2 linked regions of the Solitalea canadensis DSM 3403 genome follow. The protein of the gene in region 1 interacts with the protein of each later gene in a pairwise test. Links are inferred from orthologs where the notes say so. Each region holds a gene or a part of one and is shown on either strand. Other genes may lie near its edges.

Region 1 (5,412 bases):
GAGGCTTTTGATTTATAAACATTGCAAAGTAATCAGCTGAAGAAAGATCTGCATGGGTAATACCGTTAAACATCAATGCATCACTCTTGTAATTCAAATTAAGGGTACTCCATTTGGCTACCCCTGTTAAGAACCCTAAACCTCCTTTATTTTTATCGTCCAAAAAGGCATCAGTTAGTATCCCAAGTTGTTTATAATTGATATATAAAGTTGCTTTTATAGCGGTAGACTCCACATTTTCAACTTTAATTAAAGAACCTACAGAAATATCTGTTGAACTGTGTTGCACATTAATGCTATTTTTCAAAAGTTCTACATCAAAACTTCCAAGTAACAAACCTTTGTAGGAAGTAAATGAAAACGCTTTATGATTATTGCCCAGCCCAACTGTATAAACCTCTGCATCTTCAATTTTAGTAAGTCTGTATTTCAGGGTATTATCCTCCCCTTTCAAATTATTAAAAAACCGATTAAGACGGTCAGTGTTTTTAAGAGGAATGATGAATAAAAGGGATGGTGATTGTTGGCTATTGATATGAACGGAGGTTAAGATTCTTTCGTCTTTTAGTACATTTCGCAAATCTGCATGCTGCAAAAACGAACTATTCAACGATTTAATATCAGCTATTAATTCGGAACTGAATAAATCATCCAGCATTCTATTTTTCTGAAATAGTGATAAAAATTCTTCGGAGTTTCTGAGATCAATAACAACTGCAGCTGATGCAGGAACTGCTTTAAATGGCTGAGACTGGTATCTGCTACTATTTAAGCTTTTAAAATAAAAGAAAACAACCGTGGCTACTGCTGCAACCAACACCACCACTGCCGCCAGGAATTTGTTCATTTAACAATATTTATAATGTTCTCATTTTTAGAGAAACGATCTGATTGATGCTTACTATTAGAAACTTACAGCTCAAAAGAGTTTTTAAAACAGTTTTAAGAGTGTAGGCGCTTTAACAAAAATATAATTTTACTCTTTTGTTTCGTTTAATTGTTGTAAACAGTTGTTAATTTAGATGCTTATTTCGTTATAAGATTAAACTTCCGTTAAATGCAAAAACAAGTATTAATGATAGCATCCATTTGCGGTGCTTTGGCCGTAGCTTTGGGTGCTTTCGGAGCACATGGTTTAAAACCTTTGCTTAATGACTATCAGCTTTCTATTTGGGAAAAAGGCGTTCAATATCAATTTTACCATACTATCGTATTATTAGTTTTAGCTTTTTATCCAAAGCTATCTGTAAAGAAATCTTTTTTAAGAGCCGTATGGTTCTTCCTTGCGGGTATTATCTTATTTTCCGGTTCATTATATTTATTGGCAACACGCGAAGTTATCGGATTTCATAACGCAACCTGGTTAGGAATCATCACTCCTTTTGGTGGTGTAGCTTTTATAATTGGATGGTTATCTGTATTTATTGGAGCGCTTAGAGAACGTTTTTAATAATAAAATGCCCTTTAAGTTTTTTTTTATTAATTTCTGAACCGGTTCAAAAACTTATACCTTATTACCTGTTTACTGGCATCAACAATTGCTAATTGATAAACTATGCTTAAACTTCATTCTGGTGATTATAACGACAGAGTAACACTGTTCGCAGAGGTTGTGCTGCCCTTAGCAATTTCCAGAAACTATACTTATCGCATTCCATTTGAACTCAATCAAACTATCAGGGTTGGGCAACGGGTAATCGTGCAATTTGGAAAGAATAAAGTATACACTGCATTAGTTTATCAGATTACAACTGAAGCTCCAACCCTATACGAGGCAAAGTATATTATTTCTGTATTAGATGATGTGCCACTGGTAACGGAGAATCAGTTAAGATTATGGCAATGGATTTCATCCTATTACATGTGCTACATTGGAGAAGTGATGAATGCTGCATTACCAGCAGCCATGAAACTTGCCAGTGAGACTAAAATCACCTTGAATCGTGAACACGAGTTTGATAAAAGCTTATTGAATGATAAAGAGTTTTTGGTTGTAGATGCATTGGAACTAAAAGAAGACCTCAGTATTAGTGATATTATGAAGGTATTGGGTCAGAAAACCGTAATGCCAGTAATTAAATCATTAAATGAAAAAAGAATCGTTTTAATTTCGGAAGAACTAAATGACCGTTATAAACCCAAGCTCGAAACATTTGTTAAACTACACAAGGTTTATAATAATCCTGATCAATTAAAAGAGCTTTTTAGCATATTAGAAAGGGCCCCAAAGCAGGTGGATCTTTTAATGGTTTACCTACACCTTTCGAAGCTCCGACCGGCACTAACAAAAAAAGAGTTACTGGAAGAAAGCGGTGCTTCTAATGCCATTTTTAATGCTTTGGTAGAAAAGGACATTTTCAGAACCGAAAAAAAAGAAATCAGTCGCTTTTCACAACCTGAAATTGAACTAATAAAAAACTTTAGTCTTTCTGCTGCACAAGAAAAATCGTTGGATGAAATTAAGGACGGATTTGAGGCTAATCTTCCGGTTCTTCTTCACGGAGTTACAGCCTCCGGGAAAACGCAGATTTATATAAAACTCATTGAAGCTTGTCTAAAAGAACACAAGCAGGCTTTATACTTATTACCTGAAATTGCCCTTACGGCTCAAATGATTCAGCGTTTGCAAGCACATTTTGGTGATAACGTAGGAATTTATCATTCAAAATACAATGACAATGAACGGGCTGAAGTGTGGCAAAAAACGCTTAAAAATCAATACAAAATAATTTTAGGCGCACGATCTTCTGTTTTTCTGCCCTTTGCAGATTTAGGGCTAATCATTGTTGATGAAGAGCACGAAACTTCCTTTAAACAATTTGATCCGGCACCTCGCTATAATGCACGAGACACGGCTTTGTATCTCTCCCATTTGCATAAAGCTTCCATTATTTTAGGATCTGCAACACCTTCTATTGAAAGTTATTATAATGCAACCAGCAATCGTTATAAACTGGTTACGTTGACAGAGCGTTTTGGCGGAGTTCAATTACCAGAAATACAAGTAGCCGATTTACAGCAAGAACGCAAGCAAAAAAGCATGAAATCTCATTTTTCGAGCTTGTTGTTCAATGAAATTGAATTAGCACTTAATAAAAAGGAACAGGTAATCTTATTTCAAAACCGCCGTGGCTACGCTCCTATGCTAATGTGTGGCACTTGTGGATTCACTCCCAAATGCATCAATTGCGACATTAGCTTAACATACCATAAACATGATAATAAATTGCATTGTCATTATTGTGGCTTTAAAGACGAGTTGTTTTATCGTTGCCCGGCATGTGGTAGTACCCAAGTAGAACAAAAAGGTTTTGGAACGGAAAAGATCGAAGATGAACTGGCAATAATCCTTCCAACAGCTAGAATTGCGCGAATGGATTTGGATTCAACCCGCAGCAAATACGGGTATCAGCATCTGATCAACGATTTTGAAGACCGAAAGATTGATATCCTGGTAGGTACCCAGATGGTTACCAAAGGACTTGATTTTGAAAATGTAAGTTTAATCGGTGTGCTGAATGCTGATGCAATGCTGAATTTCCCTGATTTCAGAGCTTTTGAGCGCAGCTTTCAGTTAATGACACAAGTGAGTGGCCGGGCAGGCAGAAGAAGCAGCAGAGGCAAGGTAATCATACAAAGCAACCAACCTACTCATAAAGTTATTGAATGGGTTATGTACAATAAATATGAACCTTTCTTTAAAGCGGAGTTAGCAGAACGGAGTGGGTTTCATTATCCTCCATTCTATCGGCTTATACAAATTGATATTAAAAATAAAGACCAAAACCTGGCAAACCAATCTGCCGAGTTTTTAGCCAAAGAGTTAAGAAATCAGTTAGGAAAACGAATATTGGGTCCGGAAATACCACTAATATCTCGGATACGAAACTATTATATCAAAACAATTATGATCAAAATTGAGAAGGAAAATGTCTCAATTGGGAAGGTAAAGCAAGTTGTTCAGGCCGCTATCGATCACTTTTATACACAAAAAGAGAATCGTAACAGCCTGATCAAAATTGATGTAGATCCTTATTAATCTTCGAGTGAACCGAAATTGTACAACAGGGTTAAACCACCCAATGGGTTAAAATAGGTTTCATACCTGGTAGTAGCCGGTACAGATGTTTTAATCATTGTTGCACCTAAAGTATTCTGAATCTTTTCATGGAACCAAATCCCATTAAAGTTAGCCGTTGCAGAAATGGTAATTCTATCCATAGGATAAATTTTTACACCAATGAATGGAGTAAATCCAGCTCCATTGCGAATATTTTCCACAGAACTCAGCACACCTGATGGCGGAACAATTTTCCCATTATACTCTGACCTGAAATAAAAAACGTCAAGTCCGATTACAGGTCTTACGTTGTAATAAAAGAATTCTCGTTCAAAACCAACGCCTACTTTCAGTTGCTCATTAGCTCCTGTATAGCCGGGACAAGTCGGACAATCAGGTGCGGAATTATTGTCTTTTTGCTTAAGATAATCTACTCCGCCGCGAAAAGAGTACATGTTATTTCGTACCTTGAATATAATTCCGGTTACGCTATTTAACTGATAATCATTGTTGTTGAAATCAGAATTAGGTACAGCCATTTGTTCATTGTAACTCAAAATTTTGGCTCCAAGACTGAACCTGTACGGAGAAATGTTTTGTGCTTTCAGGGTATTGGCAAACAACACTGAAAAGAAAATTAATAAGGGAAACTTTAGTTTCATTTTTTTGGGGAGTAATTTTTGATTTAGCTTTTATTTAGATAATTGAACAAATATGCATAATTATTCGACGCCCTTATCAAATATTGAGCCAATTTTATTGTATTTTTGACATTTAATAACTATAATTTAAAATTAATGCTCGATTCGTATAAACATAAAGGATTAAGAAAGGTTTTAGTAAAGCAACTTAAAGAGAAGGGCATTAAGGATGAGGCTGTTCTAAAGGCAATTGAAAAAATACCGCGCCATTTTTTTGTTGAAAAATATGCTGCTGAAGTTGCTTATGCAGATAAAGCTCTGCAAATCGACGCGGGGCAAACGATTTCTCAACCATACACCGTGGCCTACCAAACCGAGCTTTTACACATACAAAAAGGTGAAAAAGTACTCGAGATCGGAACAGGCTCTGGCTACCAAACGTCCATTTTAGTGGAACTTGGTGCTAAAGTGTATACAATAGAACGACAAAAAGAATTATTTGATAAGACATTAAAGTTTCTGCCTACTCTTGGCTACACTGCAAACTTTTACTTGGGTGATGGTTCTAACGGTATTCCTGAAGAGGCTCCATTTAATAAAATACTAGTAACAGCCGGTGCTCCAAGCATTCCGGACACGCTGTTAAAACAACTGGCCATTGGTGGGATTTTAGTTATACCTGTTGGTGATGAAAAAGTACAAACCATGACA
Region 2 (3,963 bases), 1.1 Mb from region 1 along the record:
GGTAAAAATAAGCATCAGCGCTTGGTGACTTTTTCAATACTGTTAAAAAGCGTTTTTCAGCTTTATCGTATTGTCCTGTTTTCATAGAGAACAAACCTAAATTCATGTTTGCTTTCAGATTTTCAGGATCTTTCTCAACGACCTCTCTAAGCAAGGTAATGCCCTGCATAGGGTTTTGAGTTGTTTCAACATAACAAATACCTAAACCGGTTTTAGCGTCAAGGCTTTCAGGATCTAAAGCTAAAGCTTTCTGATAAGAATCAATTGCTTTTTCAGCAACAAAACTTACTTCAGTACTATCACTCACCGTGGCAATTCCTGTTTGTAATTTGTCGCCTGCATTTAACCAATTTTGAAGATTTGGGTCTTGCTGGGCAATCTGGTACATGTATAAGCCACTTACGTGGTTAACATGCATAGATTCCCATTGTTTTGCAAGAGCCTTTTGAGCTTCAATGTTTTTCGGGTCTTTGGCTAATTGTCCTTCTAATCCCTCAATTTGTTTAACAGCTCCGGCCGATAGTTGCTTCTTAGCTGATTTTGAAATGCTTTCTGTTGAAACACCTGAAGCTGATTGCTCAGAATCAGGTTTCTTGCCCTCTTTAGGGTTTACCAGCCCTTTGATGTCGAGTGAATAGAGTGCACCAATTAGTACAACTACTGAAAGAATGATTATTATTTGTTTTCTCGACAACATAAAAAGGGATTAAGAATTACATTTCAATTTTTTCTTCAGCAGCAGCAGCCATTTTAGCTTTAGCAGCGCTGTTTTTTACCTTTTCTACAAACACTTTTGCAGGCTTAAAGCTTGGGATAAAATGTTCAGGAATGATAATGGCAGTGTTTTTTGAAATGTTACGGGCGGTTTTTTCAGCTCTCTTTTTGATAACGAAGCTACCAAATCCGCGAACATATACGTTCTCACCCTCGATCATTGCGTTTTTGATCACCTTGAAAAATGCTTCAACGGTCTCAGATACGTCAACTTTTTCAATTCCAGTTTTTTGTGCAATTTCTGCAATTACCTCAGCTTTAGTCATCTTTTTTCTTTTTAAATTCCTAACGTCTTCATTAATTTGGGGTTGCAAAGTTATGTGTTTAAACCGATTATAAAAATCAAAAAAATATTTTTTTACAGTGTTTGTTGAAGAAGTTACAAAGTGGTACAAAATTAATAAAAGGGATTTACCCTGGCGTGATACAAAAAATGCTTATATTATATGGCTTTCCGAAATTATATTGCAGCAAACCCGTGTTGAACAGGGACTTCCGTATTTTCATAAATTCCTTGAACGTTATAAATCCGTTACAGAATTTGCAGATGCAAGTGAGGATGAAATCCTAAAGCTTTGGCAAGGCTTAGGTTATTATTCCAGAGCCCGGAATATGCATGCAACGGCTAAAATTATAAAAAATGAGCATAATGGTGTTTTTCCTTGCAACTATGAAACGCTTTTGAAGTTAAAGGGAGTTGGGGAGTACACAGCGGCAGCTATTTCTTCGTTTTCTGCTAATGAAAAGCACGCTGTTGTAGACGGAAACGTTTACAGATTACTTTCCCGTTACTTTGGAATTGAAACGGCGATTGATTCTACCATAGGAAAAAAGGAGTTCAAAAAACTCGCATATGAGTTGTTAGAGCAAGCGGAGCCATTTCTCTATAACCAGGCGGTTATGGAGTTTGGAGCTATACAATGTAAGCCGTCATCTCCCAATTGTGCAAATTGTCCGTTGAGGTTAAATTGCTATGCCTATCAGCATGAAATGGTTGATAAACTGCCTGTCAAGGATAAGCGAACCAAGGTGAAAGAGCGTTTTTTTAATTACCTGGTGGTTAAAGATGGTACCAAGGTTTTATTAAATAAACGAATAGCAAAAGATATCTGGCAAAATATGTATGATTTTCCACTCATTGAGACAGCGGAAAGACTTACTGAAAGTGAGTTGATTCAATCGTCTCATTTTGAGAAATTTAAAAAAAATACAAAATTGTATATAAAATCTGTTTCTGATGAGAAAAAACATGTTTTATCGCATCAAATAATTTATGCCAGATTTTGGGAAATAAGAATGGAAAATACGCTTTTAGATGAGTTTAATGGCGTTTTTTGGGTAAACGAAGATGAAATAGATCAGTACGCGGTCCCAAAAATAGTTGATAATTACTTAAAAAAGTTTTAACTTATTCTGATAAATCTAAATTTACGTTAATACAATTTATCTATGTCTGGAATTAATAAAGTTATTCTGGTAGGTCATTTGGGCAAGGATCCCGAATTAAGACACCTGGAAGGAGGCGTAAAGGTTGCAAGTTTTCCTTTAGCAACTTCCGAAACATACACAAAGGATGGTAAAAAGGTTGAACAAACTGAATGGCACAATATTGTAATGTGGAGAGGTTTGGCCGACATTGCGGAAAAGTTCCTTGTAAAAGGTAAATTGGTTTACATTGAAGGAAAACTCCGCACCCGTTCATGGGAAGACAAAGAAGGCCATAAACGTTACCAAACAGAAATTGTTGCTGATAACTTTACAATGTTGGGACGTAAAAGTGATAACGAGCCAGGTGGCGCATCTCCGGGTAGTTATCAATCTTCAGGTTCTTATGAGTCGCCTGTTCACAATACAGGAAAAATGGATGAACATATTCCTGCAGCAATTTCAGCAAGCCAGGACTCAGCTGAAGATGATCTTCCTTTTTAGTTTTAAGTCAAAGACATCTATTTATCTATAGTCAAAGCAGATTTTTTAAAAAATCTGCTTTTTTGTTATAAGTTATTGATTATAAGTCAAATTAAAATCTTAAATTTAATAAAACCGAGAAAGTTAACATTCTATTTATAACCAAATATCTAAGTTTATGGCCAATATTATTGATACCCTAAAAGGGTTTGTAACGCCTGACCTTGTCTCTCAGGCTTCTTCTACATTAGGTGAATCATCAGGTAGTATAACAGGAGCTTTCGGTGCTGCATTTCCAAGTATTCTGGCAGGTTTACTTAATAAATCTTCTGATTCATCATCGATGAGTGGAATCTTTGATCTAATAAAAGGGTCAGCCGCATCAAGTAATATTCTTTCAAACCCTTCAGATCTGTTGTCTGGCCTGGGTACCAGTGGAACTGCAGGAGGTGGGTTGATTGATCAAGGTAAACGTTTACTTTTTTCATTATTTGGTGACAAAACTGCTGATTTGTCAACTCTTATAGGAGGAGCATCAGGGGTTAAAAGTTCTTCTGCTGCTTCAATATTGACTTTAGCTGCTCCTTTAATAATGAGTTTCCTTGGAAAAAAAGCGAGTGATGAGGGTTGGGGACTGAGCGGATTAACTAATTTTTTGTCGAGTCAGAAAGATAATATTGTAAGTGCAGCTCCTTCCGGATTAGGTAGCCTGTTAGGTTTGGGTAGCTTAACTAATCTTGGATCATCAATCAGTAGTGGAGTTCGGGATACCGTTAATACAGCCAAAACTGCCTACTCAACTCCTCCACCTACTGGAAGTTCCAATTGGCTACGTAATCTATTGTTAGCAGCTGTTGCCTTACTGGCAATATTCTTTTTGTGGAGAAGTTGTAATAAAAAACCGGATACAGCAACAGTTCCCACTGTTGATACCGTGGTCGATACTGCAGAGCAAATGGTAGATACAGCAGCTGCAAAAGTATCTGATGCTATGGCTAAGCTGGGTAATTTCTTTAAGAAAAAATTACCTAATGGCGTTGAATTGAATATTCCGGAGTTTGGAATTGAAAATAAACTGATTGCTTTTATTGAAGATAAAAGCAAGCCGGTAGATAAAACCACCTGGTTTTCTTTTGATCGTTTAACTTTTGAAACAGGTAGCGCTACGCTTAAACCAGAATCCCAAGAACAATTAAACAATATCGCAGAGATACTAAAAGCTTATTCGGCAGTTGAACTTAAAATTGGGGGCTATACAGACAACGTAGGCGATGCTAAGGC

Evidence for each region. Proteins that work in one complex are often made in the same cells at the same time.
Region 2: the proteins of priA (region 1) and SOLCA_RS17230 interact in binary tests that used the Escherichia coli proteins (3 or more experiments, as listed by UniProt). The link is inferred for Solitalea canadensis DSM 3403 from one-to-one orthologs.

The regions. Positions count from the first base shown.
Region 1 is NC_017770.1:3,063,807-3,069,218, forward strand. What follows is about bases 1,228-4,297. They hold priA (replication restart helicase PriA), read left to right. Parts: upstream 1,228-1,555; coding sequence 1,556-4,039; downstream 4,040-4,297. Other genes in these bases: SOLCA_RS12630 (DUF423 domain-containing protein), read left to right, coding at 1,228-1,450; SOLCA_RS12640 (hypothetical protein), read right to left, coding at 4,036-4,297. Also shown: SOLCA_RS12625 (DUF3352 domain-containing protein), read right to left, coding at 1-847; more of SOLCA_RS12630, read left to right, coding at 1,058-1,227; more of SOLCA_RS12640, read right to left, coding at 4,298-4,722; SOLCA_RS12645 (protein-L-isoaspartate(D-aspartate) O-methyltransferase), read left to right, coding at 4,858-5,412.
Region 2 is NC_017770.1:4,145,364-4,149,326, reverse strand. Bases 1,172-3,963 are described here. They hold SOLCA_RS17230 (single-stranded DNA-binding protein), read left to right. Parts: upstream 1,172-2,223; coding sequence 2,224-2,703; downstream 2,704-3,963. Other genes in these bases: SOLCA_RS17225 (DUF937 domain-containing protein), read left to right, coding at 2,861-3,963; mutY (A/G-specific adenine glycosylase), read left to right, coding at 1,172-2,181. Also shown: SOLCA_RS17245 (tetratricopeptide repeat protein), read right to left, coding at 1-697; SOLCA_RS17240 (HU family DNA-binding protein), read right to left, coding at 714-1,076; more of mutY, read left to right, coding at 1,138-1,171. UniProt on the Escherichia coli protein: Plays an important role in DNA replication, recombination and repair. Binds to ssDNA and to an array of partner proteins to recruit them to their sites of action during DNA metabolism. Acts as a sliding platform that migrates on DNA via reptation.